2 linked regions of the Flavivirga eckloniae genome follow. The protein of the gene in region 1 interacts with the protein of each later gene in a pairwise test. Links are inferred from orthologs where the notes say so. Each region holds a gene or a part of one and is shown in the gene's direction. Other genes may lie near its edges. The genes, in order: secA and C1H87_RS13095.

Region 1 (15,526 bases):
TTTTATAGGCTTTACATAAATCATATCATTCGGCTGAATGTAATAATATGGCGAATTCATAACAGCAACATCAGTTAAATCTAAATGAAATATCTTTTGCCCTTGAGGAAATTGCCTAATAATCAAAACATCTTTTTTATCACCTGTATCCAAAATATCACCCGAATTAGCCAAGGCTTCAAAAACATTAACACGTTCCTTAAACAAAATGCTAGTGCCTTTATTCCCTACTTCTCCAGTGGCTGTATATTGCAACCCTGTAAGCTTTACAGTTACAAAAATGTCATTAGCCGCCTTGTACTCGGTTTCTAACAATTTTTTCTCAACAATCTGTTTAATTTCGTCTGTAGTAAATCCTAATACATTTATATTTCCTAATTTTGGAAGGCGAATATTTCCATGCAAATCAACCGTAAAACCATCAAAATAGGCACGTTCCTGACTATCCGCATTTAAATTTCCCTCTCCTATTGGGTTAAAAATTGAAACCGTTTCTTGCTTGGCCGCTTTAATACGAATATTTAGAATATCATTTATTTGTACACGATAAGGTTTTTGCTTTTCAACAATAACCTGGGTAGAATCTGTTGCTTTACTTTTATTTTGAAAATAAACAGTATCTTTATATGGAACACAGGATACTAACACTGCACCTATAACCATTATAGTGACAAAAAAGCATTTCTTCATAAAGGTGATTTGATTTATCACAAATATAAGTTTTCGTCCTGAACAACAAAACTTATGATCTATTTTTTAGTTTTTTATCCGTTATTTGCAAGAAAAATATCTCTTGAATTATTTAACAGTTGAAAACATATCAAAATCCTACGGAGAGCTAACACTTTTTGAAGACATTTCCTTTAGCGTACATAAAGATCAGAAAATTGCTTTTGTTGCAAAAAACGGAACTGGCAAAACCTCCATCTTAAATATTATTTCGGGTGATGATGAATCCGATTCTGGCTCTGTAGTCTATAGAAAAGGTATTGCCGTATCGTTTCTATCTCAAGACCCTAAATTTGATGATAAGCTAACTATTGAAGAAACCATTTTTGCGAGCGACAACCCTATTTTAAAGGTTATTGCCAATTACGAAAAAGCACTCTTAAACCCAGATGACACTGATGCATACCAAACTGCTTTCGAACAGATGGAACAACATCAGGCATGGGATTTTGAAACACTATACAAACAAATCCTTTTTAAACTAAAACTGGATAATTTAAGCCAAAAAGTAAGCACACTTTCTGGTGGACAAAAAAAACGACTATCGCTTGCCAATGCCTTAATAAATAAACCCGATTTGTTAATACTAGACGAGCCTACAAACCATTTGGATCTGGAAATGATTGAGTGGCTGGAAGCTTTTTTTGCCAAGGAAAACATTACACTGTTTATGGTAACACACGATCGCTATTTTTTAGAACGTGTTTGCAACGAAATTATAGAATTAGACGAAGGCAAGCTATACAGTTATAAAGGTAATTATTCCTATTACCTAGAAAAACGAGAAGCAAGAATAGAACGTGAATCTGTTGAATTAGGCAAAGCAAAACAACTGTTTAAAAAAGAATTGTCCTGGATGCGCCGACAGCCAAAAGCCAGAACAACCAAATCGAAATCTCGAATCGACGATTTTAAAGATATAAAGCATCGTGCCCACCAACGTAGAAACGATCATGAAGTTCAACTTGAATTAAACATGGAACGTCTCGGCAGTAAAATTTTAGAATTTCATAAAGTATCAAAAGCATTTAAAGACAAGACCATACTTGACAAGTTCGAATACACGTTCCAAAAAGGAGAACGTGCCGGTATAATAGGTAAAAATGGTACAGGAAAAACGACCTTTCTAAATATATTAACCCAAACAGCACAGCCAGATTCCGGTAAAGTAGTAAAGGGAGATACGGTAAAGTTCGGATACTACACCCAAAATGGAATTACTATAAAACCCGAACAAAAAGTTATAGACGTTATTAGAGAGTTCGGAGACTATATTCCACTAAAAAAGGGCAGACAAATTAGCGCACAGCAACTTTTAGAACGTTTTTTATTCAGTAGAAAAAAGCAATACGATTTTGTTGAAAAATTAAGCGGAGGTGAACGCAAACGCCTGTATTTATGTACTGTTTTAATTCAGAATCCAAACTTCTTGATTCTTGATGAGCCTACTAACGATTTAGATATCGTAACACTTAATGTACTCGAAAGTTTTCTTCTGGATTTTCCCGGTTGTGTTATTGTCGTATCTCACGACCGTTATTTTATGGATAAGGTTGTAGACCACCTTTTTGTATTTAAAGGCGAAGGCGTTATAGAGGATTTCCCAGGAAATTATACAGACTATAGAGTTTACGAAGATAGTCAGCCTGTCGTTTCAAATGTACAGGAAGATAAAAAGGATAAAAATGCCTGGAAGAAAAACGAGTCCAAACTATCATATAACGAAGAAAAAGAGCTTAAAAACATTGAAAGTAAATTAAAATCGTTGGCATTCGATAAGAAAGAACTAGAACATAAATTCAATAATCCAGATCTTACACAAGATGACATAAATAAGTTATCTGATGAATTACAAAAAATTATAGATACTATTGAAGCTAAAGAAGAACGTTGGTTTGAGTTGTCTGCTAAACTTGAAGATTGATTTAGTTATTTCACAGATAATCAAAGAGTTAACACTGAGACACACTAAGGTTTAGTTTATCCTCGCTAAAACGCCAAGACATGAAACGTCACTGAATACCGAACACTGAACACTGAATACTGAATACTGAATACTGCAAACCAAACACTGAACACTGAACACTAAAATGTATCAAATCATTCAATACATAAAATTTTTAGTAAGGTCTACCAATCAACACGGTGTGCACTCTCCCTTTGTGTATAATTTGGTTACCAAATGCTTTTATGATAAAACGAATTACGATGCATACAAACAGGTTTCAAACTATAAGAAAGCGCTTTTAAATAATAAGACCTGTATTAAAGTAACCGATTTAGGAGCAGGTTCGCAAGTGATGAAGCAAAAAGAACGCCGTATTTCATCAATGGCTAAAAATGCAGGATCAACTATAAAAAGAGCAAAATTCATTTATCGATTGGTAAACTATTTTAAACCTGATACTGTTTTAGAATTAGGCACATCGCTAGGAATTGCAACACACGCCATGAGTTTAGCAAACCAAGCAACTAAAATTACTACCATTGAGGGTTGCCCTAATATTTCGGAATTTTCAAAAGCAAATTTCAAAAAACATCACCTGAATAATATCGATCTAAAAACTGGTAATTTTAAAAACGTTTTAAATCAATCAACTACCAATAATTACGATCTTATATTTTTTGATGGCAACCATCAAAAAGAAGCTACGTTAGCATATTTCGAAACACTTTTACAAACAACTCATAACGATTCGGTGTTTATTTTTGATGACATCTATTGGTCTAAAGACATGACCGAAGCCTGGGAAACGATAAAACAACACCCTAAGGTTACCGTAACCATCGATACTTTTTTCTGGGGATTTGCATTTTTCAGGAAAGAACAAGCTAAAGAGCACTTTACAATTAGAATATGATTAGGAGTGCTCAGTTTGCAGTGCGCAGTTGACAACATAAGAACTATTGAAATACTAACTCCTTTTTATCTTTATGCCTTTCCTAGAAAAACGATAACAGTTACAATCTCAATATTCAATTTCAACATCTATGATGCGCGTAGGTGCATACTAATAAAAAAACACCTCATACACACTCCATTCGCTTACAACTCAAAAAACATTTTTAAAATTCATTATAAAAAAACTTTTAACTTTTGACTTTTAACTTTTAACTTGCGTAGCATGAAAATCTATACCAAAACAGGAGATAAAGGTACCACAGCGTTGTTTGGGGGCACACGCGTACCAAAACATCATATTCGTATTGAAAGTTACGGAACTGTTGACGAATTGAACTCGCATTTAGGTTTAATTCGCGATCAGGACATCCACCAACAATACAAAGACTTATTAATCCATATACAAGACCGGCTTTTTACAGTAGGAGCTATTTTAGCAACCGATCCGGAAAAAGCTATTTTAAAAAGCGGTAAAGAACGTTTAAATATTCCCAAAATTTCTACCGAGAATATTGAACGCCTAGAAAAAGAAATGGATGCTATGAATACCGAACTTCCGCCAATGACACATTTCGTTCTTCCTGGCGGACATCAAACTGTGTCATTCTGTCACATAGCACGCTGCGTATGTCGCAGAGCAGAGCGTTTAGCCACCTCACTTAATGATATTGAGCCTGTTGAGCCTAACACGTTAATGTATTTAAACCGTCTTTCTGACTATCTTTTTGTATTGGCACGAAAGTTGTCATTCGATTTACAAGCAAATGAAATTAAGTGGATTCCAGAAAAAGAATCTTGAAATAGTAACAAAGCAACGATAATTTCAAATGTTTAAAATTGCAATAAAAGATACGTTCTTAAAATTAACGATTAAATAATTCATTTTTTTCTTGCCTGTTTAAACTAAAAAATTATTTTTGCAAAAAAATAAACACAAATAGAAAATGTATTGGACATTAGAATTAGCATCTTATTTAAGTGATGCACCTTGGCCAGCAACAAAAGACGAGTTAATAGATTACGCTATTAGAACGGGAGCGCCGTTAGAAGTTGTTGAAAATTTACAGTCAATCGAAGATGAAGGAGATTCATATGATTCAATTGAAGAAATTTGGTCAGATTATCCTACCGATGAGGATTATCTCTGGAACGAAGATGAATATTAGTAAAAAGCATAAAGAATAGTTAAAAAGTCTCGATCTGAGACTTTTTTTTTGTCTTAATCTTTACATAACATCGTAACAAAATGTATCTTTGAGACGCTTTATAAAAGCCATATAAGTTAAACATAACAAAAGTTACTACTCATAGAATTATTTCTGAGTAAAAATTAAAATATATAAACATGAGTTTTTTAAATTCTGTACTTAAAGTATTTGTTGGAGACAAATCCAAACAAGACGTAAAGGCCATCTACCCTATTGTAGATAAAGTTAAAACCTTTGAAGCTGCCCTTGAATCTCTATCGCATGACGAATTACGTGGTAAAACCGTTGAATTTAAAGATAAAATTGCAGAAGCCAATAAAAGCATAGACGATAAAATAGCAGCTCTTGTAGAAGAAGCAGAGAATACCGAGGATATAGACAGACGAGAGGATATTTATCAAGATATTGATAAACTAAAAGATGATGCTTACGATGCTACCGAGGTTGTTTTAAATGATATACTACCTGAGGCTTTCGCTGTAATTAAAGAAACAGCAAAACGTTTTGTAAACAATACAAATATTACAGTAACAGCAAATACTTTCGATAGAGAATTATCTGGAACAAAAGAATATGTCGTTTTAGATAACGACAAAGCGCTTTGGGCAAATTCATGGGATGCCGCCGGAAAAGCAGTTGTCTGGGATATGGTTCATTACGATGTACAGCTTATTGGTGGTATAGCCATGCACCAAGGTAAAATTGCAGAAATGCAAACAGGTGAAGGAAAAACTCTGGTAGCGACCCTTCCCGTATACCTAAATGCACTCGCTGGAAAAGGAGTTCACTTAGTTACAGTAAACGATTACTTAGCAAAACGTGATAGCGCATGGATGGCTCCTATTTTCGAATTCCATGGTTTAAGCGTTGATTGTATCGACTACCACCAACCAAATTCCGATGCTCGTAAAAAAGCTTATAATGCAGATATCACTTACGGAACAAATAACGAATTTGGATTCGATTATCTACGTGATAATATGGCAAATTCGCCCGACGATTTAGTACAACGTCCACATAATTACGCTATTGTAGATGAGGTCGATTCGGTTTTAGTAGACGATGCCCGTACACCATTAATCATTTCCGGACCAATTCCACAAGGAGAACGTCATGAATTTACAGAATTAAAACCTAAAGTAGATGATATCGTAAGCATCCAGCGTAAATATTTAACAGGGGTGTTAGCAGAAGCCAAGAAGTTAATTAAAGCTGGCGACACAAAAGAAGGTGGTTTTCAATTACTTCGCGTATACCGTGGTATTCCTAAAAACAAAGCACTTATTAAGTTTTTAAGTGAAGAAGGTGTAAAAATGCTGCTTCAAAAAACGGAAAACTTCTACATGCAAGACAACAACCGTGAAATGCCAAAGGTTGATGCCGAATTGTACTATGTTATTGAAGAAAAGAACAATCAAATAGAATTAACCGATAAGGGAATTGAATATCTCTCAGGAAAAGACAACCCAGACTTTTTCATCTTACCAGAAATAGGATTGGAAATTGCGAAAATTGAAAACCAAAAACTTTCCCCAGAAGAAGAAGCAAATTTAAAAGAAGAGTTATTTAAAGACTTTGGAGTAAAATCGGAACGTATACATACACTTAATCAGCTTTTAAAAGCTTATGCTTTATTCGAAAAAGACACGCAGTATGTGGTTATGGACAATAAAGTAATGATTGTTGATGAGCAAACAGGTCGTATTATGGATGGTCGTCGTTATAGCGACGGATTACACCAAGCGATTGAAGCTAAGGAAAATGTAAAAATTGAAGATGCCACCCAAACTTTCGCTACAGTAACACTTCAAAATTACTTTAGAATGTACCGTAAACTATCTGGTATGACGGGTACAGCAGTAACAGAAGCCGGTGAGTTCTGGGAAATCTACAAATTGGATGTTGTAGAAATTCCAACTAACAGGCCAATTGCAAGAGACGATAGAGAAGATTTAGTTTATAAAACAAAACGTGAAAAATATAATGCTGTAATTGATGAAGTGACGCAAATGGCGCAAGCTGGTCGCCCGGTTTTAATCGGTACCACATCGGTTGAAATTAGTGAGCTACTAGGAAAAATGCTTAGCATTAGAAAAATATCGCACAACGTATTAAACGCAAAACAACATAAAAAAGAGGCCGACATTGTAGCAGAAGCAGGTAATGCAGGTCAGGTAACCATTGCAACCAATATGGCAGGTCGTGGTACCGACATTAAATTAAGCGACGAAGTAAAAGCTGCAGGTGGTTTGGCCATTGTAGGTACCGAACGTCATGATTCTCGTCGTGTAGACAGACAGTTACGTGGTCGTGCTGGTCGTCAGGGAGATCCAGGTAGCTCGCAATTCTACGTATCTCTAGAAGATAATTTAATGCGTTTATTTGGTAGTGAGCGTATTGCGAAAATGATGGACCGTATGGGGTTAAAAGAAGGTGAAGTAATTCAACACTCCATGATTTCAAAATCTATTGAGCGTGCTCAGAAAAAAGTTGAAGAAAACAACTTTGGAGTTCGTAAGCGTTTATTAGAATATGACGATGTAATGAATGCGCAACGTGAGGTTGTTTATAAACGTCGTCATCATGCTTTATTTGGAGAACGTCTTCGTGTAGATTTAGCCAATATGATTTACGATACCTCCGAAGGTGTTGCAGAAAGCAATAAAGGCGCTAACGATTATAAAAATTTCGAATTTGAATTGATTCGTTATTTTTCACTAGGCTCACCAATTACCGAAGAAGAATTCGGAAAACTATCTGTACAAGAAATAGCATCTAAAGTGTATAAGGCTGCTTTCGATCATTACAGAGAAAAAATGACTCGTAATGCCGAAATCGCATTCCCTGTAATTAAGAATGTATATGAAACACAAGGCGATAAATTTAAACGTATCGTTGTACCATTTACAGATGGAGTTAAAAGTTTAAATGTTGTTACCGATCTTGAAAAAGCATACGAAACAAACGGAAAACAATTAATTACCGATTTTGAAAAGAACATCACACTCGCTATTATTGACGATGCATGGAAAACGCATTTACGTAAAATGGACGAGTTAAAACAATCGGTACAATTAGCTGTGCATGAGCAAAAAGATCCATTACTTATATACAAATTCGAGGCTTTCGAACTGTTTAAAGGTATGATCGATCAGGTTAACAAAGATGTTATTTCGTTCCTATTCAAAGGAGAATTACCACAAGAAACACAAAATACCATTCAAGAAGCACGTGCTCGTAAGCGAGAAAAATTGAAAACTCAAAAAGACGAAATTCCTAATCTGGATGAACGTTCTGCTCAAAACAGGGCTGCTGGTAACACACAACGTCAGCAAGAAGTTATAGAAACCGTTGTTCGAGACAAACCAAAAATTGGTCGTAACGATCGTGTTACCATTAAACATGTTATGAATGGTGAAAACAAAACACTTAAATACAAACAAGCCGAGCCATTAATCGCCAAAGGTGAATGGGTATTGGTTGACGAATAACCTTTACCTAATTTTAAAATTAGCATCATAAATCCGTCGTTTTTAATGACGGATTTTTTTATGCAATAATTTCAATAAAAACCAATTTATACAATAAAAAATATGACGTTTTAATCAAATGATTGAATGCCTTTCAAAAAGCAATTTGTTTTATCATATTCCAAATTAATTAACACCTTAATTTACTATCTTCCATTTTTTTGTTGAAAAAAAAGCGAAATAAATATTAAATATTTTAAAGTTAAATAACAAGTAACCAATGGAAGAAGTAACAACAATTGCTCTTGAGCAAACAGAAATTATTAATGCAATTGATACAGTTTGGGTGGCTATCTGCGCTGCTATAATCTTTTTGATGGAAGGAGGCTTTGCACTGTTAGAAGCAGGTTTTGTAAGAGCGAAAAACACCATGAGTATTATTGCCAAAGTAATTATAGACATCACCTTTGGAGGTATCGCCTTTTATTTAGTTGGTTTTGGTATTGCTTATGGTAACTCAAACGGATGGTTTGCTTTCGATACAGGTATAACAAATAATGATTTAGGGTTAAGCCTTACAGTATCAAATAAATTGTTTTGGTTTATACAATTAGGGTTTGCTATTGCTGCCATATCTATTGTTTCTGGAGCAGTTGCAGAACGTATGAAAGTTTGGAGTTACGCTTTATTTGTATTTATCTTTTGTGCTATTATGTATCCTTTAGTAGCCAATTGGGTATGGAACCCAGATGGCTGGTTAGCAGTAAGAGGATTTAATGATTTTGCCGGATCATCTGCTGTGCACGCTATGGGTGGTTTTGCAGCTTTAGCCGCAGCTATAGTATTGGGGCCTCGTATTGGTAAATATCAAAAAAACGGTGAGCTTAATCCTATTCCAGGACACAATTTACCATTAGCAGCCGTAGGAGGTTTTATTTTATGGTTCGGATGGTTTGGGTTTAATCCAGGATCTACATTATCTGCTGTCGGAAATTGGGAATTAATAGGCACTGTAGTAACGAATACATTCTTAGCATCAGCTGCTGGTGGTATTTCTACCATGGTTTACACCTATTTTAAATACGGACAAATAGATATAACTATGACAATTAATGGTGTATTGGCAGGACTTGTTGCCATTACTGCCGGATGTAATGTTGTAGATTCCAGCTCTGCTGTTATTATCGGTTTAATTGCTGGTGTTTTGGTTGACGTTGCTGTTATATTCTTTGATAAAATTAAAATTGACGATCCTGTGGGGGCTATTGCTGTACATGGTATTAATGGATTATTCGGTACCATAGCCGTAGGATTATTTGCCTCTGAAAAAGGACTTTTCTTTGGTGGTGGAAGCGATTTACTTATTACACAAGCATTAGGCGTATTAGTTATTGGTTCGTTTTCTTTTTTAATTACTTTTATAATAATGACAATTATGAAGAAAACCATCGGTGTTCGAGTATCTCGTAGAGAAGAAACTGCTGGTATAGATGCCGTATCATTTGGTGTAGAAGCTTACACTACATTCGAATAATCAAACATAAATAAAAACATTAAACATATTCTTATGAAAAAAATAGAAGCCATAATAAGACCCTCAAAATTAAAAGCTGTACAAAAAGGGTTAAAAGAAGCAGATATTCCTTGTCTTACAGTAATTCCTGTAAAAGGATCTGGGCTACAAAAAAGTTACTCAGAACGCTATAGAGGTACAGAACAGTCTATGATTTTGCAAACCCGTATTATGATTATGTGTATAGTAAGTAACTCTAATTTAGAAAAATGTATTGATACTATATTAGACAACGCTTCAGAAGGTCAAGTTGGTGATGGTAAAATCTTTATTTACGATGTAGAAGATGCTATAAGAATAAGAACCAGAACCAGAGGCAAAGAAGCGATTATATAAATACAATTTTAGATCAATCTCATAAAAACCTGACATAAAAATGTCAGTTTTTTTTTATAAATTAATTTGATTTAGCAAAAAAACTAATTAACTTAGTTAAATAACAAGTCATTACAATCAATTACTAACCCCGACTTATTTCTTCCGATAATTTATAGAAGAAAAACTGCATTTGCAGGGTATTGTTACTAATTGAAAATGTTACATTAAAATGGAACAGACAAAATGGCTTGATCGAAAATTTAGATTCCCATTCGAACAAAATATATTTCCATCCATATTAGAAAGGCTCGAAGGTACCTCCATCAGGCTCAATTATAAAGTAAGCCAAATAGCAAAAGAACATTTAACCCTAAAGTTTGAGGGAAAATGGTCTATTCAAGAAAACATTGGTCACCTAATCGATCTTGAACCACTCTGGCTTGGTAGGCTTGAAGATATTTTGAATGATGCAGAGATTATGAGAAGGACTGCAGATTTGGAAAATCATAAAACTGATTTAGCAAGTTATAACGAAAAGAAAATTAAAAAACTTTTAACAGACTTTTTAAGCCTTAGGCAAAAGACCCTATATAGTCTCATTAAACTTAATGAAACTGAAATATACAAACATGCACTGCATCCGAGATTAAGAATTCCTATGCGGGTAATGGATTTATTTCTTTTTGTAGCAGAACACGACGATCATCACATGGCAAGAATTAGTCAATTAAACAAACTGATAATAGCTAAGCCTAAACTATACTAAAGTATATTCTAAAAAAACACATTAAATCATGAAAAAATATTCAAACTATATTATAATTATATACCTACTATTTTTTGCATGCAAAGACTTTAATGATAAAAAAATGGACGCATGGAAATCGGAAGTTTTTCAAGCAGAAAAGGCCTTTAACGACATGGCTCAAAAAGAGGGACTCGCCAAGGCTTTCGAATTCTATGCTGCCAATGATGGTGTTATAAAACGAAATAGAAAAGTTATTGAAGGGAAAAGAGCTATTAAAAAATGGTACGAAAACGACTTTAGACCAAATGAATCCCTAATCTGGTCTCCAACTTTTGTTGATGTAAGTAAATCTGGGGACATGGCTTACACTTACGGAGATTTCATATTAACCTATCCAGATTCGTTAGGAAACAGAAAAGAAAGCACTGGGGTTTTCCATACGGTTTGGAAAAGACAAGAAGACGGTAGCTGGAAATTTGTATGGGATTAGTATGTATCTTATTTACTCTAAACTCTTCAATCGAAGTAAAGCTTCAACATAGTAATAATCTGCATAATTTAAAGGCACATCCACTTCTGCATTATGCGGAATACTCCCTACACTATGCATCAATGCAAAATTGTTATTTTCTCCAAATTTAGCACTGTAGGCCTCAGACCCTAAAGCCTTAATAGATTTATTAATAAAAGACATATAAGATTCTCCTGTATAACAACCTAATTCAATTAAAGCAGATGTAGCAATGGCAGCTGCCGAAACATCCCTTTTTTCATTAGGAATGTCTGGCGCGTTATAATCCCAATAAGGAATACCATCTTCTGGCATAGAATTTATTATGTAATTTGCTATTTTTTGTGCCTGCTCTAAATATTTTTCATCCTTAGTATACCTGTAACAGACTGTATAACCATATAAACCCCATGCCTGTCCACGTGCCCAAGAGCTATCATCTGAAAAACCTTGAGCCGTATTTCTATTTCTTACCTCGCCTGTTTCTGGGTCGTAATCGATAACATGGTAAGAACTGTAATTATCTCTAAAATGATACTTCATGGTTGTATCGGCATGAATAATGGCTATGTCTTTATATTTCGTATCGCCCGTTAACTCTGTTAATTCAAACAAGAGTTCTAAATTCATCATATTATCAATAATTACAGGAAACCTCCAACGGTGATTCGGTCCTACATCCCAACTTTGAATACAACCTACCTTTTCATTAAACCGTGTAATTAAAGAATTACCAGAAGCAATCAAAACCTCTTTAAATGTTTTATTTTTCGTTAATCGATAACCATTTCCAAAAGAACAGTTAAAAATAAATCCAAGATCATGGTTGCTGGTAATCGTTTTATGGCTTTCTATTAATTTTTGAAATTGCTCTGCTCCATTTTTCCACTTTTCATCTTTTGTAACTTCATACAAATACCAACAAGTCCCAGGAAAAAAGCCTTCAGTCCAATCAAACTTTAAAGGTGCCCAATAAATACTTCCGTCTTTGTTGGTTGTTCTAGGAATTCTATTTTCTTCTACTGCTTTGTCTAATAATAAAGATAACTGTTTTTCTACAGCTTCTAATTGTATATCAATAGCCGATTTTTTTTCTGTGTTAGCTTCTTTGTTCTTACAAGAGAGCAATAGAAATGGTATGATTAAAACTAATTTTATAATTTTCATGAAGGTTTTATTTAACTAGAAGCGATTACAAACTAAAGTCCTTATTAAACAAGCTAACATAATTCATTTACTCCAATTCCATTTTAAATATAGTTGCAATTTCATTCATATCCGTATCAGGAATGGTCAATAATAACTCATTCTCTGTTTGTTCGAATTTAACAGGCGTATTAGTTCCTAAAACGGTAATATTTTTAATAGGGCTTGGTGTTGGATAACGGTGTAAACCAAAACTTTTCAGATCTAACACTCTTCCTTTTTCAGGAGCTCCCAAGAAAAACATATAAAGCGCTTTTTTGTCTTTAGACATTGTAAAACGTACATCATCAGCTGAATACTGTACTGTTGCCGATTGTCCTCCAAAATGACCAGCTCCTGCTTTAGAAGTTCCAAAACCGTACTTAATAAATGGACGTGTATTGTAAACAGCCTCGCCATATTTAGACATCCAACCTCCTATTTCTAAAAGAACATCTCGTTGTTCTTTAGGAATTATTCCTTCTTTTGTAGGGGAAACATTTAGTAAAACAGTACCATTTTTACTCCAAACATCAATCATATTACGCAATACCAGTGCTGCATCTTTATACTTTAAATTATCTGTATAAGACCATGATCCTCGACTTATAGTAACGTCGGTCATCCAAGGAGATTCAGATAAATCTCTTTTCCCTCCTTGCTCAATATCTAGCATAGCCATATTATGAGGTAAATCATATTGCTTTATAACGATCGCTACATCCTGATTTTTCTTTTTTGCTTCATTTAAATAATACGCTGCGAATTCTTTTCTATACTGCTCCGGAATAGCATTTAACCAAGAGTCAAACCATATTATATCTGGTGAGTATTGATCTATAACTTCTTTTAATTGTGCATACCAATATGTATTAAACGCTTTTGCAGACATATTACCATACAATTTTGAAATCACGGTATCTGTAGATGATGTTGCAAAATCGGGGTGATAAGCAAAATGACTATCGTATGCCCTCCACTTTTCTGGATTATCTGCATTTCTTTGCAAATTACGTGCGTGATGAAAAGTTGTTATTAATTTCATCCCATTGGCTTTTATCTCTTTAGCAAGTAAACCGGTAATGTCCTTTTTAGGTCCTTTAGCCACTGTATTCCATGGATTCACTTTACTATCCCACATAGCAAAACCATCGTGATGTTGTGCAACAGGCCCAGAAAACTTAGCTCCAGATGCTTTAAATAATTTCGCCCAATCTTTCGCATCAAATTTCTCGGCTTTAAACATAGGAACGAAATCATGATAATTGAAATCTTTACCATATTTTTCTCTATGCCATTTTGCTACATCTGGTCCATGATGATGTCCTTCTCTATACATATAAAAAGGATACCATTCGCTATGGTGCGCAGGTACCGTATATACTCCCCAATGAAAATAAATTCCCAATTTGGCATCTTGTAACCATTCCGGAACAGCTTGATGTTTTGCTAATGATTCCCAAGTAGGATCATATTTTGAAGTGTTTTCTAAATTTTCAGAGATTACCGCAGTATCCTTTTTTTGGGTACATGCGATCAATAAAACTAAAGAGGCAATGGTTGTAATAAAACGACCCGATTTGATAATAAACATTACGTTATACTGTTTTATATGAATAAATGAAATTGCAATTTAAACATATAGAATTTGCTGCTAAGGCACTCTTAGTTCTTTTAGAGGTGATAAATTATTCTTTTTTCATCAAAATCCTTCATACTTCAGCAAAGTATTAGGACCTGGACAATTTCCAGTATAGAAATTTAAATCCTTTTTACTACAAACACCGGGATAATCGCCCTCATAATTTTGCAAATCTCTTATAATTTGAAAATGTAAATGTGGCGGATAATCACCATTTACATTACTATCTCCTAAAGTAGCTATTGGTTCTCCTTGTTTAAAAACCTGATTAACTTTTAAATCTTTAATTGATGCCAAACTTAAATGGCCATAAAGCGTATAAAACGTAATCTTGTTTATTGTATGTTTTAAAATAATGGTCGGGCCATAATCGCCATAGTTGGTATTATTTTTAAAACTGTGTACCTCAGCATTAAGAGGTGTATAAATTGGTGTGTTGGCTGGACACCACAAATCGATTCCTATATGAATATTACGTCCATCATTAGCCTGTTTGTTAAAATGCAAACTGCGCTTGTATATATTTCTAACCTCTAAATACCCGCCATATGCCACAGAGGCATTATGTTTTTTAATGTGATTATTAATATATGTATCCAATTTTGATGATGACGATACATCGATACTATGTAGTGCTTTATTAGATTCTGATAAGTCTAAAAGCACGTATTTGGATTTTGGAATAGATGCATCCAATACTTGAAGCGGTTCTTTACTAATAGAAGAAAGAAAATCTGAAAAATTATTTGAAGCCATAAACTAAAGATGTCTTTTCAAAAGTAGAAAACATTTATTTTATAAATATTCTGCTTCTATAATTATTTACTCATACGGTTATCATTTTTCTTCAAATAATGTTTTAAATCCTGAAAAGGTATAAAATAAAAAGGTTTAAAATTGAGAGGGTTTTTAATTACTTATTCGTTTTGTCTAAAACCCCAACCCTATGACTATTAAATATTTCCCTAATTATTTAGCTACAAAAATAAGCCTCAGCCAACTGGCGAACGGGTATTACATCATAAAACTCTTAACCGAAAACGGAAAACATTTCACCCAAAAAGTGATTAAAAAGTAAACAGATTACAACAATGTATTATAGATAACGGAAAAGCACACTAAATATCATAAAATGAAAAAAGAAATAATTACAATCACTTTTCTACTACTTGGAATAGTAATTTTAGAAGCGCAATGCAAAATACCGAACGGTAATTTTGACAATTGGAAAGTCATTGAT
Region 2 (14,634 bases), 1.8 Mb from region 1 along the record:
AGATTACTGTAAATGCAGTCGCCCCAGGATTTATTAAAACAGACATGACTGGGGATTTGGATGAAAAAGAATTAAAAAAGATGGTTCCTGCAAATCGTTTTGGAGACCCCGAAGAAGTAGCGCATTTAGTATCTTTTTTAGCATCAGAAAAAGCATCTTACATTACAGGGGAAGTTATAAATATAAATGGAGGCATTTATTCATAAATAATTCGAAAGATGAGAAGAGTTGTTATAACTGGCATGGGAATTTATTCCTGCATTGGTAAAAATTTAGAAGAAGTAAAAACGTCTCTTTATAACGGAACCTCTGGAATTATCTCTGATGAAAAAAGAAAACCTTTTGGTTACCGTTCAAGCTTAACAGGCATGGTAGAGACACCTAATCTTAAAAAGCTCCTTACAAGAAGAGAGCGTATTAGCTTGGGGGAAGAAGGCGCATATGCTTATATGGCAACCATTGAAGCCTTAGAAAATGCAAAAATCACTCAAGAGTTTATAGACGCTAATGAAGTAGGGATTCTTTACGGTAACGATAGTACAGCAAAATCTGTTATAGAATCTGTTGATAAAATTAGAGAGAAAAAAGACACCACCTTGGTAGGTTCTGGATCTATTTTTAAAGGCATGAATTCTACCGTAACGATGAACCTCTCTACTATTTTTAAATTAACAGGTGTTAATTTTACTATAAGTGCTGCCTGTGCAAGTGGCTCTCATGCTATTGGCATGGCATATCAGCTTATAAAAAGTGGCCTTCAAGACTGTATTATATGTGGAGGTGCTCAAGAGATAAATGAACTAGCCATGGGAAGTTTTGATGGCTTAGGTGTATTTTCTGCACACGAAGAACAACCTGCAAAGGCATCCCGCCCATTCGATAAAAATCGTGATGGTCTTATTCCTAGTGGCGGCGGAGCTACCTTAGTAGTAGAAAGTTATGAATCTGCCATAAAGCGAGGCGCTCCTATTTTAGGAGAAATTATAGGCTATGGGTTTTCATCAAACGGAGAACATATTTCAACACCAAACGTTGATGGACCTTCCCGAGCCATGAATAAAGCCTTATTACAAGCAAACATTCCTGTTAACAGTATCGACTACGTTAATGCACATGCTACTTCAACACCTGTTGGAGATGCCAATGAAGCCAAAGCCATATTCAACGTATTTGGAGAAAACGGTCCTTACGTAAGCTCTACAAAGTCTATGACAGGACATGAATGCTGGATGGCTGGAGCTAGTGAAATTATATATTCGATGCTTATGATGCAGCACTCTTTTATTGCTCCTAACATAAATCTTGAGACCCCGGATGAAGATGCTGCAAAATTAAATTTAGTAAGTAAAACGTTAGATAAAAAAATTGATGTATTTTTGTCCAATTCCTTTGGGTTTGGGGGAACAAACTCAGCATTAATAATAAAAAAAATAAATCACAAAGATGAATAAAGAAGTTATTATTGAAAAAATAAACGACTTTCTTATAGATGAATTTGAAGTTGAAAATGATGATATTTCACCCGAAGCTAACTTAAAAGAAACTCTTGAACTTGACAGTTTAGATTTTGTAGATCTTGTTGTGTCTATTGAGTCTAATTTTGGCGTTAAATTAGTAGGAGAAGATTTTATAAACATTGTTACACTTCAAGATTTTTACAATCTTATTGAAAACAAATTAAAATAATAAAACAACTTTACCCAAATATATATGGCTGCTGAATGGAAAGGAAAGTCCAGAGGTACGGTTTTAGGCTACAAAATATTTATATTTTGTATCAAAAAACTTGGACTACGTTCAGCATATTTTATTTTATATTTTGTTGCTGCTTATTTCTGCCTTTTTGCGATGGACAGCACAAAAGCGACCTACTACTACTTTCATAAAAGACTAAAATATTCCAAGCTTAAAAGTATCTTAAGCATTTACAGAAGTTATTTTGTTTTTGGACAAACAATAATAGACAAAGTTGCTATTTCTTCTGGCTTAAAGTCTAAATTCACATATGATTATGATGGTGTAGAGCGTATAAAAGAAATACTAAAACAAAAAAAAGGAGGCATCCTTATAAGCGGTCATATGGGCAATTTTGAAATTGCTGAGCATTTTTTTGGAGAATTAGAAGATAATGAGTGCATAAGCTTACTCACAACCAATGTCGAGCATACAGCCATAAAAGATTATCTTGATAGTGTTACAAATAAGTCTAACATAAAAATTATTCTTATTAAAGAAGACCTTTCCCATATCTTTGAAATTAATGCAGCATTGGCAAGAAATGAAATTGTTTGTATAACAGGAGATCGTTACATTAAAGATTCAAAATATTTAGAACAAGAATTATTAGGTAAAGAAACTAAGTTTCCAGCCGGTCCATTTCTTATAAGCTCTCGATTACGAGTTCCTGTACTTTTTGTATATGTACTAAAAGAAACCAGAAAACATTACCACCTTTATGCAAGAACAGCAGAGGTGAAGCACAGGGATGCCAAAGCATTACTAAAAGAATATACGCAAAGCTTAGAATGGATGATTAAAAAATACCCATTACAATGGTTTAATTATTTTGATTTTTGGGATGCAAACAATAAATAATAAAATGAAGAACATTTTAGTTATTCATTACTCTCAATCTGGTCAATTAACAGAAATCGTAAATAATATTGCGATGCCTCTTAATAATTCCAAAAACATAAAAGTTGTTCACCATCAAATAGAAATGGAAACGCCTTTTGCTTTTCCATGGAAAAAAAAAGATTTTTTAAATGCATTTCCCGAATCTTTTCTTCAAATTCCTTCAAAAACAAAACCCATTCCTGAAGCCATTCTAAATCAAAAATTCGATTTAGTGATTTTAGGGTATTCTGTTTGGTATTTAAGCCCATCAATTCCAACAAATTCTTTCTTATCTACCCCAGAAGCCAAACAATTACTTGCAAATACGCCAATAATTACTGTTATTGGTTGTAGAAATATGTGGGTAATGGCTCAAGAAAAAGTGAAAACGCTACTTAAGGAATGTGGTTCCAAATTAGTTGGTAATATTGTTTTAAGAGATAGGCATATAAACCACATAAGCGTTATTACCATAGTACAATGGATGTTTAGTGGAGAGAAAAAAAAATATTTAGGTATATTTCCTAAACCAGGCGTGTCTCAAAAAGATATTGATGAATCTACCAGGTTTGGTGATGTTATATTAGATCACACCATTAGTAATAATCTTGATAATCTTCAAAAAAGTCTAGTAAAAGAAGAAGCTGTAGTAATAAAACCTTTTTTAGTTTTAGCAGATAAAAGAGCCAATGTTTTATTTGGTAAATGGGCAAAACTCATCTATTCTAAGGGGGAAAGTAATATCAATAAGCGTACAATTTGGATTAAAATATTTAATTATTATTTATTATTTGCCATTTGGGTTATTGCTCCCGTGGTTTTTCTTTTATTTTTGTTGACTTATTTGCCTTTGTCTGGAAAGATAAAAAAGGATAAAAAATATTATTCATCTGTAGAAATTAAATAGAAAGGGATTAAATGAAAGACGTTTACATAACAAGAATATCAAAATTTTTACCAAACAACCCCATTAGTAATGATGAAATGGAAGGCATTTTAGGTCAAATTAACGGGAAGCCTTCTAGAGCAAAAAGAGTAGTATTAAGAAATAATGGAATAAAACAGCGTTATTACGCCATTAATAGTCAAGGAAAAATTACCCATAGCAATGCAGAATTAACTCAAGAAGCTATTGCAAAGTTATTTGACGATTCGTTTACTGAAAACAGTATGGAATTATTATGCTGCGGAACCTCTTCTCCCGATCAATTATTGCCCTCTCATGCAGCCATGGTTCATGGTTTATTAGCAAATAAAAATATGGAGATAAACTCAGCCGCAGGTATTTGCTGTGCAGGCATGAGTTCCTTAAAGTTTGGCTTTTTATCTGTAAAATCAGGAAATTCAAACAATGCAGTTTGTACAGGATCAGAAAGATCTTCTACACGAATACAGGCAAATATGTTTAATGAAGAGGCTGTGTCGCTTTCATCTTTAGAAGAGCAGCCTATAGTAGCATTTAAAAAAGAGTTTTTACGTTGGATGCTGTCAGATGGAGCAGGCGCCATGTTGTTAGAAAACAAAAAAAATGAAACAGGCATCTCTTTAAAAATAGATTGGATGGAAGCCTATTCGTATGCGCATGAATTGGAAACCTGTATGTATTCTGGCGGAGAAAAACTTGACGATGGGTCTATTAAGCCTTGGACAGAATACAACTCTAAACAATGGTTAGAAGAATCTATCTTTTCTGTTAAACAAGATGTTAAAATTTTAGAAAAGCATATTATCGATAAAGGTGTCGAAAGCTTAGAGCTAGTCTTAAAAAAACATGATAAAGACTCTGCGGATATCGACTATTTTCTACCTCATTTATCCTCTAACTTTTTTGCTGAAAAATTAAAAAATAAAATTAAAGAAAGAGGATTGCAAATTCCCGAAAGTAGTTGGTTTACTAATTTAGATAGAGTAGGCAATGTTGGATCTGCTTCTATCTACCTAATGCTTGAAGAACTCATGTATTCTGGAAGGTTGAAAAAAGGAGACAAAATAATGTTATCAGTGCCAGAAAGCGGAAGATTCTCTTATGCTTATGCACATCTAACTGTTCATTAAAATGGCTTTACTAGAAAAACCAATTACAAATATAGAACACTTAATTCCACAAAAAGCTCCTTTTGTAATGGTAGATAGTTTGTTAGGTTTTTCCGATACAAATGTAATATCCTCATTAAGAGTTTTAGAAACCAATATTTTTTTTGAAAATAAAGTACTATCGGAATCCGGATTAGTAGAAAATATGGCACAGACAGTGGCACTCCATACGGGGTATGATTATTTTTTAAAAGGATCTCCGGCACCAACAGGCTATATAGGTTCTATTAAAAAAATAGAAATCTCTATGTTGCCTCAATTAAATGAAACCATAAAAACAGAAGCTCATATTTTACATGAATTTATGGGAGTAACTTTGGTTGAAATAACTGTACTTAGTTCCAAAAATGAAACAATTGCTTCTGGTATAATGAAAACTGTTATTGCAAGTTAATGATTGATCTTGATAAAATAGATGTCTCTAATTTTTTACCGCATCGTCCTCCATTTTTGATGATAGACAAGGTTCTAACTCTTGATGATGAACATGTTTCTACATCATTTAAAATTAAAAAAGACTGTCTTTTAGTTGAAGATGATTATTTTAACGAAGTAGGATTAATAGAGAATGCAGCACAAACTTGCTCATCAATAGTTGGCAAAAGTTTTTTTAATGATGATGATATTGAAGGAGAAGGTGCTAATCTAATTGGTTTTATTAGTGCCGTGAAAAAAGTAACGTTGTTTTCCTGTCCTAAGGTTGATAGTACCATAATCTCCAGTGCAAAACTAACATCAAGATATGACACCGATAGCTACAGCATATGTTCTTTAGAATGCAATATTCACGAAGGAACATCCAAATTATTATCTTGTGAGATGAATTTGGTTATCAAAGATTTGAAATAGTTTTATGAAAAAGAGTGATGTCCCCCAAGATAAAAGTAGTTTAGAAGCAGGCAAACACAAAGAGCTTTGTTATGCTGTTGATGATAAAGGGGAATACACTACAGCTAAAAGTAGCGGTTGGCAGCCTAAAACAATTGCCTTAGACAACGCCATACAAGAAATTAATGAGCGTATTGCAAAAGCAAAAGCCAGAGTACTAAATAAAGAAACTAGCCCTATTGAATATTATATGGAACTCCATAAAATGGATATTGGTATTCTAGCAAGTTATGTAGGCCTGTTTAAATGGCAGGTAAAAAGACACTTTAAATTGAAAAAATTCAATAAATTATCTGAAAAAACACTAGCAAAATATGCCGATGTGTTCGAAGTTTCTATTAATCAATTAAAGGATATTGATTATGGAAATTAATTTTACACATCACCAAACCGCGCACTGCGAAAATGGCGTTGTTTCAAATTTAATGAAGTATAATGGCTTTGATGTAAGTGAACCCATGGTGTTTGGCATAGGTTCTGGTTTAATGTTCTGTTATATTCCTTTTCTAAAAGTAAATCATGCCCCGGCAATATCATATAGAACAATGCCCGGTCAAATTTTTAAAAGATTTGCAAAACGTACTGGGATAAAAATTAAAAAGGAAAAATTTAAAACCCCACAACAAGCTGAAGCGAGACTAATTGAAAATTTAGAAAAAAACAATCCCGTAGGACTTCAAGTTGGCGTTTATAATTTAGTATACTTTCCAGACGAATATCGTTTTCATTTTAATGCACATAATTTAATTGTGTATGGTAAACAAAATGACAGCTATTTGATTAGCGACCCTGTTATGGAAACGGTTACAACGTTAACCAGTAAAGAATTAGATAAAGTTCGCTTTGCTAAAGGTGCTTTTGCTCCAAAAGGCCACATGTACTATCCTATAGGTTTTCCAGAAAAACTAAATATTGAAAGCGCCATTATTAAAGGAATAAAAAACACGTGTAGAGATATGCTGGCTCCAGTACCTGTTATTGGTGTTAAAGGCATTAAGTATACAGCAAAACTAATACGCAAATGGCCTAAGAAAAAAGGTGTTAAAGTTGCTAATCATTATTTAGGGCAAATTGTTAGAATGCAAGAAGAGATTGGAACCGGTGGTGGTGGATTTAGATATATTTATGCAGCCTTTTTACAAGAATCCAGTAAAATATTAAATAACAATAAATTGGCAGAATTATCCAAAGAAATGACGGTTATAGGTGATTTATGGAGAGATTTTGCTTTAGATGCATCTCGTATTTATAAAAGCAGAAGTGCGAAAGATGATGCTTATAATCATGTGGCATCACAATTAGAAGTCATTGCAGATAAGGAAGAAGCCTTCTTTAAAAAATTAAAAAAGGCCATATAAGGAATTATACATGATTGAAATTAAGCAACTATCTAAAAAATATAAAGGAGCAGATACATTTTCTGTATCTAATTTAGATTTGTGCATTTCAGAAAAAGATATTTTTGGACTGTTAGGCCCAAACGGAGCAGGAAAAACAACGTTAATTTCGCTGTTATGCTCATTAATTAAACCAACTTCCGGTTCATTTGTTATAGATGGGCTTACCTATAAAAAAAATAAGAACCAATTAAAACAGTTAATAGGTATAGTCCCTCAAGAATATGCTTTGTATCCAACTTTAACCGCTTTTGAAAACCTAGCGTATTTTGGAAGCATGTACGGATTAAAAGGCAACGATTTAAAATTAAAAATAAAAGACGCATTAAAAACTCTAGGACTTTCACAATTTTCAAATAAAAAAATAAACACGTTTTCTGGAGGGATGAAACGTCGAATCAATTTAATAGCTAGTATTCTGCACGACCCAAAAGTCCTGTTTTTAGACGAACCTACTGTTGGAGTCGATGTGCAATCTAAAAATGTTATTATAAATTATTTAAAAGCTCTTAACGAAAAAGGAACTACAATAATCTATACATCACATCACTTAAACGAAGCAGAAGCCTTTTGTACTAAAGTTGCTATAATAGACCACGGAAAAATAATAACACAAGGAGACCCAAAAAACTTAATTAAAGAGCAAAAAAATGCTAAAAATCTTGAAGATGTATTTTTAGCTTTAACCGGACACGCTTTAAGAGATCATGCATAAATTACTGGCATCTGCATATAAAGAGTTTAGATTGCTCACCAGAGATATTGGTGGAATAGCCATATTATTTATCATGCCTTTAGTGTTAATAGTAACTATTACCATAATTCAAGACAGTACATTTAAAACTGTAAGTGAAACCAAAATCCCTATACTTTTAGTGGATAACGATAAGGGATCTGTGTCACAAACCATTGTTAAAGGTCTGGAAGGCTCGAATGTTTTTGAGGTTATTAAAATTGCTATTGAAGAAGATGCCAAGAATCTGGTTTTTAAAGGCAAAAATCAATTGGCTATTGTAATTCCTGAAGATTTATCTTCAGATCTTGAAAAAAAAATCAACCAAAATGTTGAAGGCATTTTGAATAAATTTGGTTTAGAAGATGAAGGTGAAGATAAACCAAAAGAAATTTTCAAGGCAAAAGAAGTCAAGTTATATTTTGATCCGGCAACGCAGTTCTCTTTTAAAAGCTCAGTAAAAAATGAAGTAGATAAAATGATTTCTAAAATTGAAACGCAATCCATCTACAATGCATTTCAAGAGCAATTAACAGATGATCCTTCGGAAATCATTTTTGAAACAGAGAGTTTTATAAGTTTTAAAGAAATATTGCCAAAAAAGGATGATGAAAATATCATCCCAAACTCGGTTCAGCATAATGTTCCAGCTTGGACACTTTTTGCTATATTTTTTATTATTGTACCCTTATCCATTAATATTGTAAAAGAAAAAAGTCAAGGTACTTTTGTACGCCTAAGAACAAATCCAGTATCATATTTAACCGTTCTTGGAGGAAAAACAGCGATCTATTTAATCGTTTGTTTGATTCAGTTTGTATTAATGTTACTTATTGGAATTTATTTATTTCCAGCTATAGGGTTACCAAAATTAAATGTTTCAGACAAATTACCCCTTTTATTTTTAGTGGCCATATTTGCAGGTTTAGCTGCCATAGGACTGGGCTTACTTTTAGGCACGATAGCCAAAACCCAAGAACAATCTGCTCCATTTGGAGCAACCTTTGTAGTTATTTTAGCAGCTTTGGGAGGTGTTTGGGTTCCCGTATTTATTATGCCCGAATTTATGCAAACCTTATCTAATATTTCGCCAATGAATTGGGGGTTAAATGCTTTTTACGATGTTTTTTTGAGAAATTCTAGCTTAATGGATATCATTCCGGAAATAACATTACTATTTTTGTTTTTTATCGTCACAACCGCAATCGCCATAGTTTACAATGAAAAGAAAAATGCAGTCTAAAAATAATAAAGAAATTAGCTTTATTAGCCAGGTAAGAGTTCGGTTTGTAGAAACTGACCCACTAGGAATTGTTTGGCATGGCAATTATATACAATACTTTGAAGATGGTAGAGAGGCTTTTGGCAGACATCATGGCATATCATATTTAAATCAAAAAGACTTTGGCTATGCTACGCCAATTGTAAAATCAAGTAGCGAACACAAATTACCTTTGCGTTATGGGGATGTTGCTACAATAAAAACAATATATGTAGACAGTCGTGCTGCGAAAATGATTTTTAGATATGAAATTTTTAATCAAGAAAATCAGCTCGTTTGTACGGGAGAAACCGTTCAGGTTTTTGTAGACCATACGGGGCAAGGAGAATTATCTTTAACAATTCCAGATTTTTTCATGGAATGGAAACAAAAAGTAGGCCTTTTAGATGACTGATGTTTACTTATCACATAATAATATAGTCTCTTCTCTCGGATTTGATAGTGAAACTGTTATAAATAATATTCATAATCAAGTATCCGGTTTACAACTAATTGACGACAAAAACCTATTACCTCAACCTTTTTGGTCATCAATAATAAACACAAAAGCATTAAGTGAACGTTTTAAACCCTTAGAAGGCAAAGGCGATTTCACGCGCTTAGAACAGATGATGATAACATCGTTAAACCATGTTATTCAAGCGTCTAAAATTCCTTTAACAAAAAATGTTGGTTTAATTATTTCAACTACAAAAGGTAATATTGATGTTTTAGAAAAAAACAACGAATTTCCTGAAGAACGTGCTTATTTAAGTGTTTTAGGTAAAAAAATAAAGGACTTCTTTAAATTTGAAAACGAGGCTGTTGTTATTTCTAACGCCTGTGTTTCAGGAATTTTAGCCGTTGCAGTTGCAAAACGTTATATCCAACAAGGCGTTTATGACCATGTATTTATTGTGAGCGGAGATCTTGTTACAGAGTTTATTTTATCGGGATTCAACTCTTTTCAGGCACTAAGCGATGCGCCTTGCAAACCCTATTGTAAAAATCGCTCTGGGATTAATATTGGCGAAGTTGCTGCAAGTATTTTGGTTACCAATAATAAAACAAATCTGGTAAAAGAAGCCGTTGCTGTTTTAGGAGAAGGTTCTTGTAATGATGCCAATCATATTTCCGGACCCTCCCGAACCGGAGAAGGCTTGTTTAGAAGTGTAACATCGGCGCTCAAAGAAGCGAATATATCGTCTGAAAGTATCGATTATATTTCTGCCCATGGAACAGCGACACCCTATAATGATGAAATGGAAGCTATTGCGTTCAACAGATTAGGCCTGCAAAATGTCCCTACAAATAGTTTAAAAGGTTATTTCGGGCATACTCTGGGAGCTTCCGGTTTATTAGAAACTATTGTTGGAATGCATTCACTTTATAATAACACCTTATATGTTTCTTTAGGTTTTGAGACATTAGGTGTTACACAACCAATAAATATCATAACTCAAATCACCCCAAAAAAAATGAACTTTTTTCTTAAAACAGCGTCAGGTTTTGGTGGTAGTAATACAGCAGTAATATTTGAAAAAGTAAAAAAAGATAAAAAATAATTATGGAAAATACTACGTTAAGAGCTATTGACGCTATTCAAGAAGCACAAAAAATTGCTTTTGCTCCTTTTGTGTTTCAAGCTACAGTTTCACTAAGAAAGTTAGGTGTTCTTAGCTTGATTTTTAATAAAAGGAAAAAAGGAGGCATTGCAATAGATGCCATCTCAAATGAATTATCTGTTAGTGCATATGGGATAGGTGTTTTATTAGAAATAGCCGAAAGTTCTGGCATTGTTAGTAAAGACGATTCAGGTAATTATCAATTAACCACTACGGGTTATTTTTTAAATTATCATGAGACTGTAAACGTTAATATAAACTTTACAAACGATGTATGTTATAAAGGGTTATTCCATTTAAATGAGTCTATAAAAACCGGAAAGCCAGAAGGTTTAAAAGAGCTTGGCAGTTGGAACACGGTTTATGAAGGCTTATCTCAATTAACGCCAGAAATTCAAAAATCTTGGTTTGAATTTGATCATCACTATTCTGATGCGATTTTTAATGATGCTTTAAAATTAGCCTTTAGAAATAACCCAAAAACCATATTCGATATTGGTGCCAATACAGGGAAATTTGCAATAAGCTGTTGTCAACATAATCAAGATGTATCCGTAAAAATAATTGATTTACCTGGGCAAATAAATATAGCTCTCGGCAATATTAAAAAAGAAGGCTTTGATAAAAGGGTTTCCAGTTATGAAATAGATTGGTTAAAAGACAACCCTCAAATTCCAAATGGAGCAGATACGATATGGATGTGCCAATTCTTAGATTGTTTCTCTGAAGAAGAAATTCTTAAGGTATTAACGACTTGTGTTAAGTCCATGGACGATAATACCGAATTAATGATTATGGAGACGTTTACAGATAGACAGAAATTCGATAATGCCAAATTTATCTTAGAAGCAACCTCCCTTTATTTCACCGTATTGGCAAATGGGAACAGTAAAATGTATTCGGCTGAAGTATTTCTTAAGTTAATTGATAAAGCTGGACTTAAGCTTGAAGAAGATATTAGTGTTGGAGAATATCATACCTTATTGGTTTGTAAAAAAAAGTAACTGACTAATGAATTCCAATTACCATATAAGCTCTTTTTGCAAAATCAAAAACAATGAGGTATCCTTAAATGGTTCTGTTATTTATAATAATGAAAACAATAACTTTTCGGCGTTTATAAAAGCTGCATATAAATCTCTTGAAACAAATTATGCAAAGTTTTTTAAAATGGATGCTTTAAGCAAATTAGCATTTTTAGCTGCCGATGTATTACTAAAAAACGAACATTTAAACCCAGAAGAAGAAAATAATATCGCCATTGTATTCTCTAACAAAGCATCAAGTATAGATACCGATAGAAAGCATCAACAGTCCATTCAAAATAAAGAAGATTACTATCCAAGCCCTGCTGTTTTTGTATACACATTGCCAAATATTTGTATTGGAGAAATTAGTATTAAATACAAGTTATTTTCTGAAAATAGTTTTTTTATCTTTGACGCGTTTAATGCACAACATTTATTGGACAACACCAATAGCTTATTATCAACAGATAAAACAAAAAAAGTGCTTTGCGGTTGGGTTGAGTTAGATGGAGATGATTATGAAGCATTTTTATATTTGGTAACGAATAAAGGATCAATAATACATAATAAACAAAATATAGTAAAATTATATAATACATAACATGGAGACTTTAAAACAAGAGCTAAAAAAGAATATTGTAGAGCAATTAAACCTTGAAGATATAACAGTAGAAGATATTAATGACAATGATATATTATTTGGAGATGGTTTAGGGCTAGACTCCATTGATGCATTGGAATTAATTGTTATGTTAGATAAGAACTACGGAATTAAGTTAACCGACCCAAAACAAGGTCGCGCTATTTTTGAGTCTATTGAGGTCATGGCTAAATATATTTTTGAGAATAGAACAAAATAAATCGTTCATCATTATTGCGTGTATCAGAATCTTTCAACTAGATTTTATTAAAAATTTCGCAAAAACATAACCACAAATTCACAAACGGTTGTACTAAAATAGCCATCGATTGGTGTTGAATCTCTAAATAATATCAGTTTCAAAATTAAATTGGTATAAGTTTAATAAATTAAGATTCCTAATTTCACAGGAATAATAAAATATGAGTAAAGGCATAGCTATTACAGGTATGGGAATTATTTCTGCTATTGGAAACAATGTAGACGAGAATTACAGGTCGCTTGTAGAAGGCAAAACTGGAATTACAAGAATTTCAAAAATACAAACCATCCATAAGGAAAACATTATGGTTGGCGAAATTGCTTTTACGAATAAAGAATTAGAACAACAACTTGGTTTATCACCAAACAACAACTATTCTCGTACGGCACTACTGGGTGTAATAGCAGCAAAGCAAGCTATTGAAAACGCAGGCATTTCCAATATAAACGCTTATAAAACAGGATTAATATCTGCAACAAGTGTTGGGGGAATGGATAAGACCGAAGCTAATTATTACGATTATTTAGAAGATAAATCAACTCAAAAATATATAGAAGGGCATCATGCAGGAGATTCTACTCAAAAAATTGCAGAACAATTAGGCATAGAACAAAGTTTAGTAACAACTATAAGTACAGCGTGTTCTTCGGCTGCAAATTCTATTATGCTTGGAGCCAGACTAATAAAATCTGGACAATTAGATAGAGTTATTGTTGGAGGGTCTGACTGCTTATCAAAATTCACCATTAATGGTTTTAAAACTTTAATGATTTTGTCGGATACTTATAATACTCCATTTGACGAAAACAGAAAAGGATTAAACCTAGGAGAAGCTGCTGCCTTTTTAGTCTTAGAATCCGATAAAGTAGTCCAAGCCGAAAACAAAACGGTTTTAGCTTATGTAAAAGGCTATGGCAATGCCAATGATGCGTATCATCAAACTGCATCATCCGAAAACGGGGATGGCGCAACACTAGCCATGGAAAAAGCATTAAAGGTTGCTAAATTAGCTTCAAAAGACATCGATTATATTAATGCACATGGTACTGCAACTGGAAATAATGATTTATCCGAAGGGCGGGCCATTTTAAGAATATTTGGTAACGATGTTCCTGCTTTTAGTTCAACAAAAGCATATACAGGACATACGTTAGCTGCTGCTGGAGCTATTGAAGCTGTGTATTCCGTCTTGGCACTTCAGAATAATGTAATCTATCCCAATTTGAATTTTAAAACCAAGATGAAAGAATTTAATATGATTCCGCAATTAGAACTTAAAGAAAAAGAATTGCATACGGTATTATCAAATTCATTAGGGTTTGGAGGTAATTGTTCAACCGTTATTTTTTCAAAAAAACAATGAAACCCGTTTATATAAATAGTGTTGGCTCTATTTCATCTCAAAAAACATATGATAATTCATGGTTTTTAGATGATATTATTTCTTATGAAGATAATATCATTTTGGCCGTAGATCCAAACTATAAAGACTATATTCCTCCAGCAAGTGCTCGTAGAATGGCAAAAGGCGTTAAAATGGGAGTAGTAGCCTCTAAAATAGCTCTAAATGAGGCTAATTTACAAACTGTAGATGCCATCATTACAGGAACGGGAATGGGATGTCTAAACGACTCCAAGAAGTTTTTAAGCGCTATTATAGATAATGGTGAACAGTTTTTAACACCAACATCTTTTATACAATCCACACACAATACCGTTGGAGGCCAAATAGCTCTTGGTCTGCAATGTAAAGGCTATAATTTTACTTATGTACAAGCGAGCATTTCTTTTGAGTCTGCAGTATTGGATGGAAAATTAATGCTGGAAAACGATGAGGCCAGTACTATTTTAGTTGGAGGTGTTGATGAAATTGAAGAATATACATGCACGTTGCATAAACTTATCAATCATATAAAAGAAGAAAAAACAAGTTCTACAGATTTGTTGCAATCTAAAACAGAAGGAGCTGTTTTTGGGGAAGGTGCGAATTTCTTTGTGCTGTCTAATCTTAAGCAAGATTCTAGTTATGCTCAAATTGTAGCAATAAGTACATACAACACACTGGGAAATTCAAATGTTACTGATGTTGC

What was found.
Region 2: the proteins of secA (region 1) and C1H87_RS13095 interact in binary tests that used the Escherichia coli proteins (3 or more experiments, as listed by UniProt). The link is inferred for Flavivirga eckloniae from one-to-one orthologs.

The regions. Positions count from the first base shown.
Region 1 is NZ_CP025791.1:1,323,111-1,338,636, forward strand. Bases 4,639-8,530 are described here. They hold secA (preprotein translocase subunit SecA), read left to right. Parts: upstream 4,639-4,976; coding sequence 4,977-8,330; downstream 8,331-8,530. Other genes in these bases: C1H87_RS05455 (DUF2795 domain-containing protein), read left to right, coding at 4,639-4,797. Also shown: C1H87_RS05435 (polysaccharide biosynthesis/export family protein), read right to left, coding at 1-690; C1H87_RS05440 (ABC-F family ATP-binding cassette domain-containing protein), read left to right, coding at 794-2,653; C1H87_RS05445 (O-methyltransferase), read left to right, coding at 2,820-3,590; C1H87_RS05450 (cob(I)yrinic acid a,c-diamide adenosyltransferase), read left to right, coding at 3,855-4,430; more of C1H87_RS05455, read left to right, coding at 4,576-4,638; C1H87_RS05465 (ammonium transporter), read left to right, coding at 8,590-9,843; C1H87_RS05470 (P-II family nitrogen regulator), read left to right, coding at 9,877-10,218; C1H87_RS05475 (DinB family protein), read left to right, coding at 10,430-10,966; C1H87_RS05480 (YybH family protein), read left to right, coding at 10,995-11,438; C1H87_RS05485 (glycoside hydrolase family 88 protein), read right to left, coding at 11,451-12,626; C1H87_RS05490 (alpha-L-fucosidase), read right to left, coding at 12,694-14,238; C1H87_RS05495 (peptidoglycan DD-metalloendopeptidase family protein), read right to left, coding at 14,347-15,042; C1H87_RS23715 (T9SS type A sorting domain-containing protein), read left to right, coding at 15,233-15,364; C1H87_RS05500 (T9SS type A sorting domain-containing protein), read left to right, coding at 15,419-15,526. UniProt on the Escherichia coli protein: Required for protein export, interacts with the SecYEG preprotein conducting channel.
Region 2 is NZ_CP025791.1:3,156,681-3,171,314, reverse strand. What follows is about bases 7,683-10,682. They hold C1H87_RS13095 (acyl-CoA thioesterase), read left to right. Parts: upstream 7,683-8,960; coding sequence 8,961-9,404; downstream 9,405-10,682. Other genes in these bases: C1H87_RS13085 (methyltransferase), read left to right, coding at 10,557-10,682; C1H87_RS13090 (beta-ketoacyl synthase N-terminal-like domain-containing protein), read left to right, coding at 9,397-10,554; C1H87_RS13100 (ABC transporter permease), read left to right, coding at 7,703-8,971; C1H87_RS13105 (ABC transporter ATP-binding protein), read left to right, coding at 7,683-7,710. Outside these bases: 3-oxoacyl-ACP reductase FabG, read left to right, coding at 1-206; C1H87_RS13150 (beta-ketoacyl-[acyl-carrier-protein] synthase family protein), read left to right, coding at 219-1,451; C1H87_RS13145 (acyl carrier protein), read left to right, coding at 1,444-1,686; C1H87_RS13140 (LpxL/LpxP family acyltransferase), read left to right, coding at 1,711-2,595; C1H87_RS13135 (hypothetical protein), read left to right, coding at 2,600-3,523; C1H87_RS13130 (beta-ketoacyl-ACP synthase III), read left to right, coding at 3,535-4,671; C1H87_RS13125 (hypothetical protein), read left to right, coding at 4,673-5,104; C1H87_RS13120 (ABC transporter permease), read left to right, coding at 5,164-5,559; C1H87_RS13115 (hypothetical protein), read left to right, coding at 5,564-5,971; C1H87_RS13110 (BtrH N-terminal domain-containing protein), read left to right, coding at 5,961-6,956; more of C1H87_RS13105, read left to right, coding at 6,967-7,682; more of C1H87_RS13085, read left to right, coding at 10,683-11,618; C1H87_RS13080 (3-oxoacyl-ACP synthase), read left to right, coding at 11,626-12,243; C1H87_RS13075 (phosphopantetheine-binding protein), read left to right, coding at 12,245-12,502; C1H87_RS13070 (beta-ketoacyl-[acyl-carrier-protein] synthase family protein), read left to right, coding at 12,705-13,907; C1H87_RS13065 (beta-ketoacyl synthase N-terminal-like domain-containing protein), read left to right, coding at 13,904-14,634.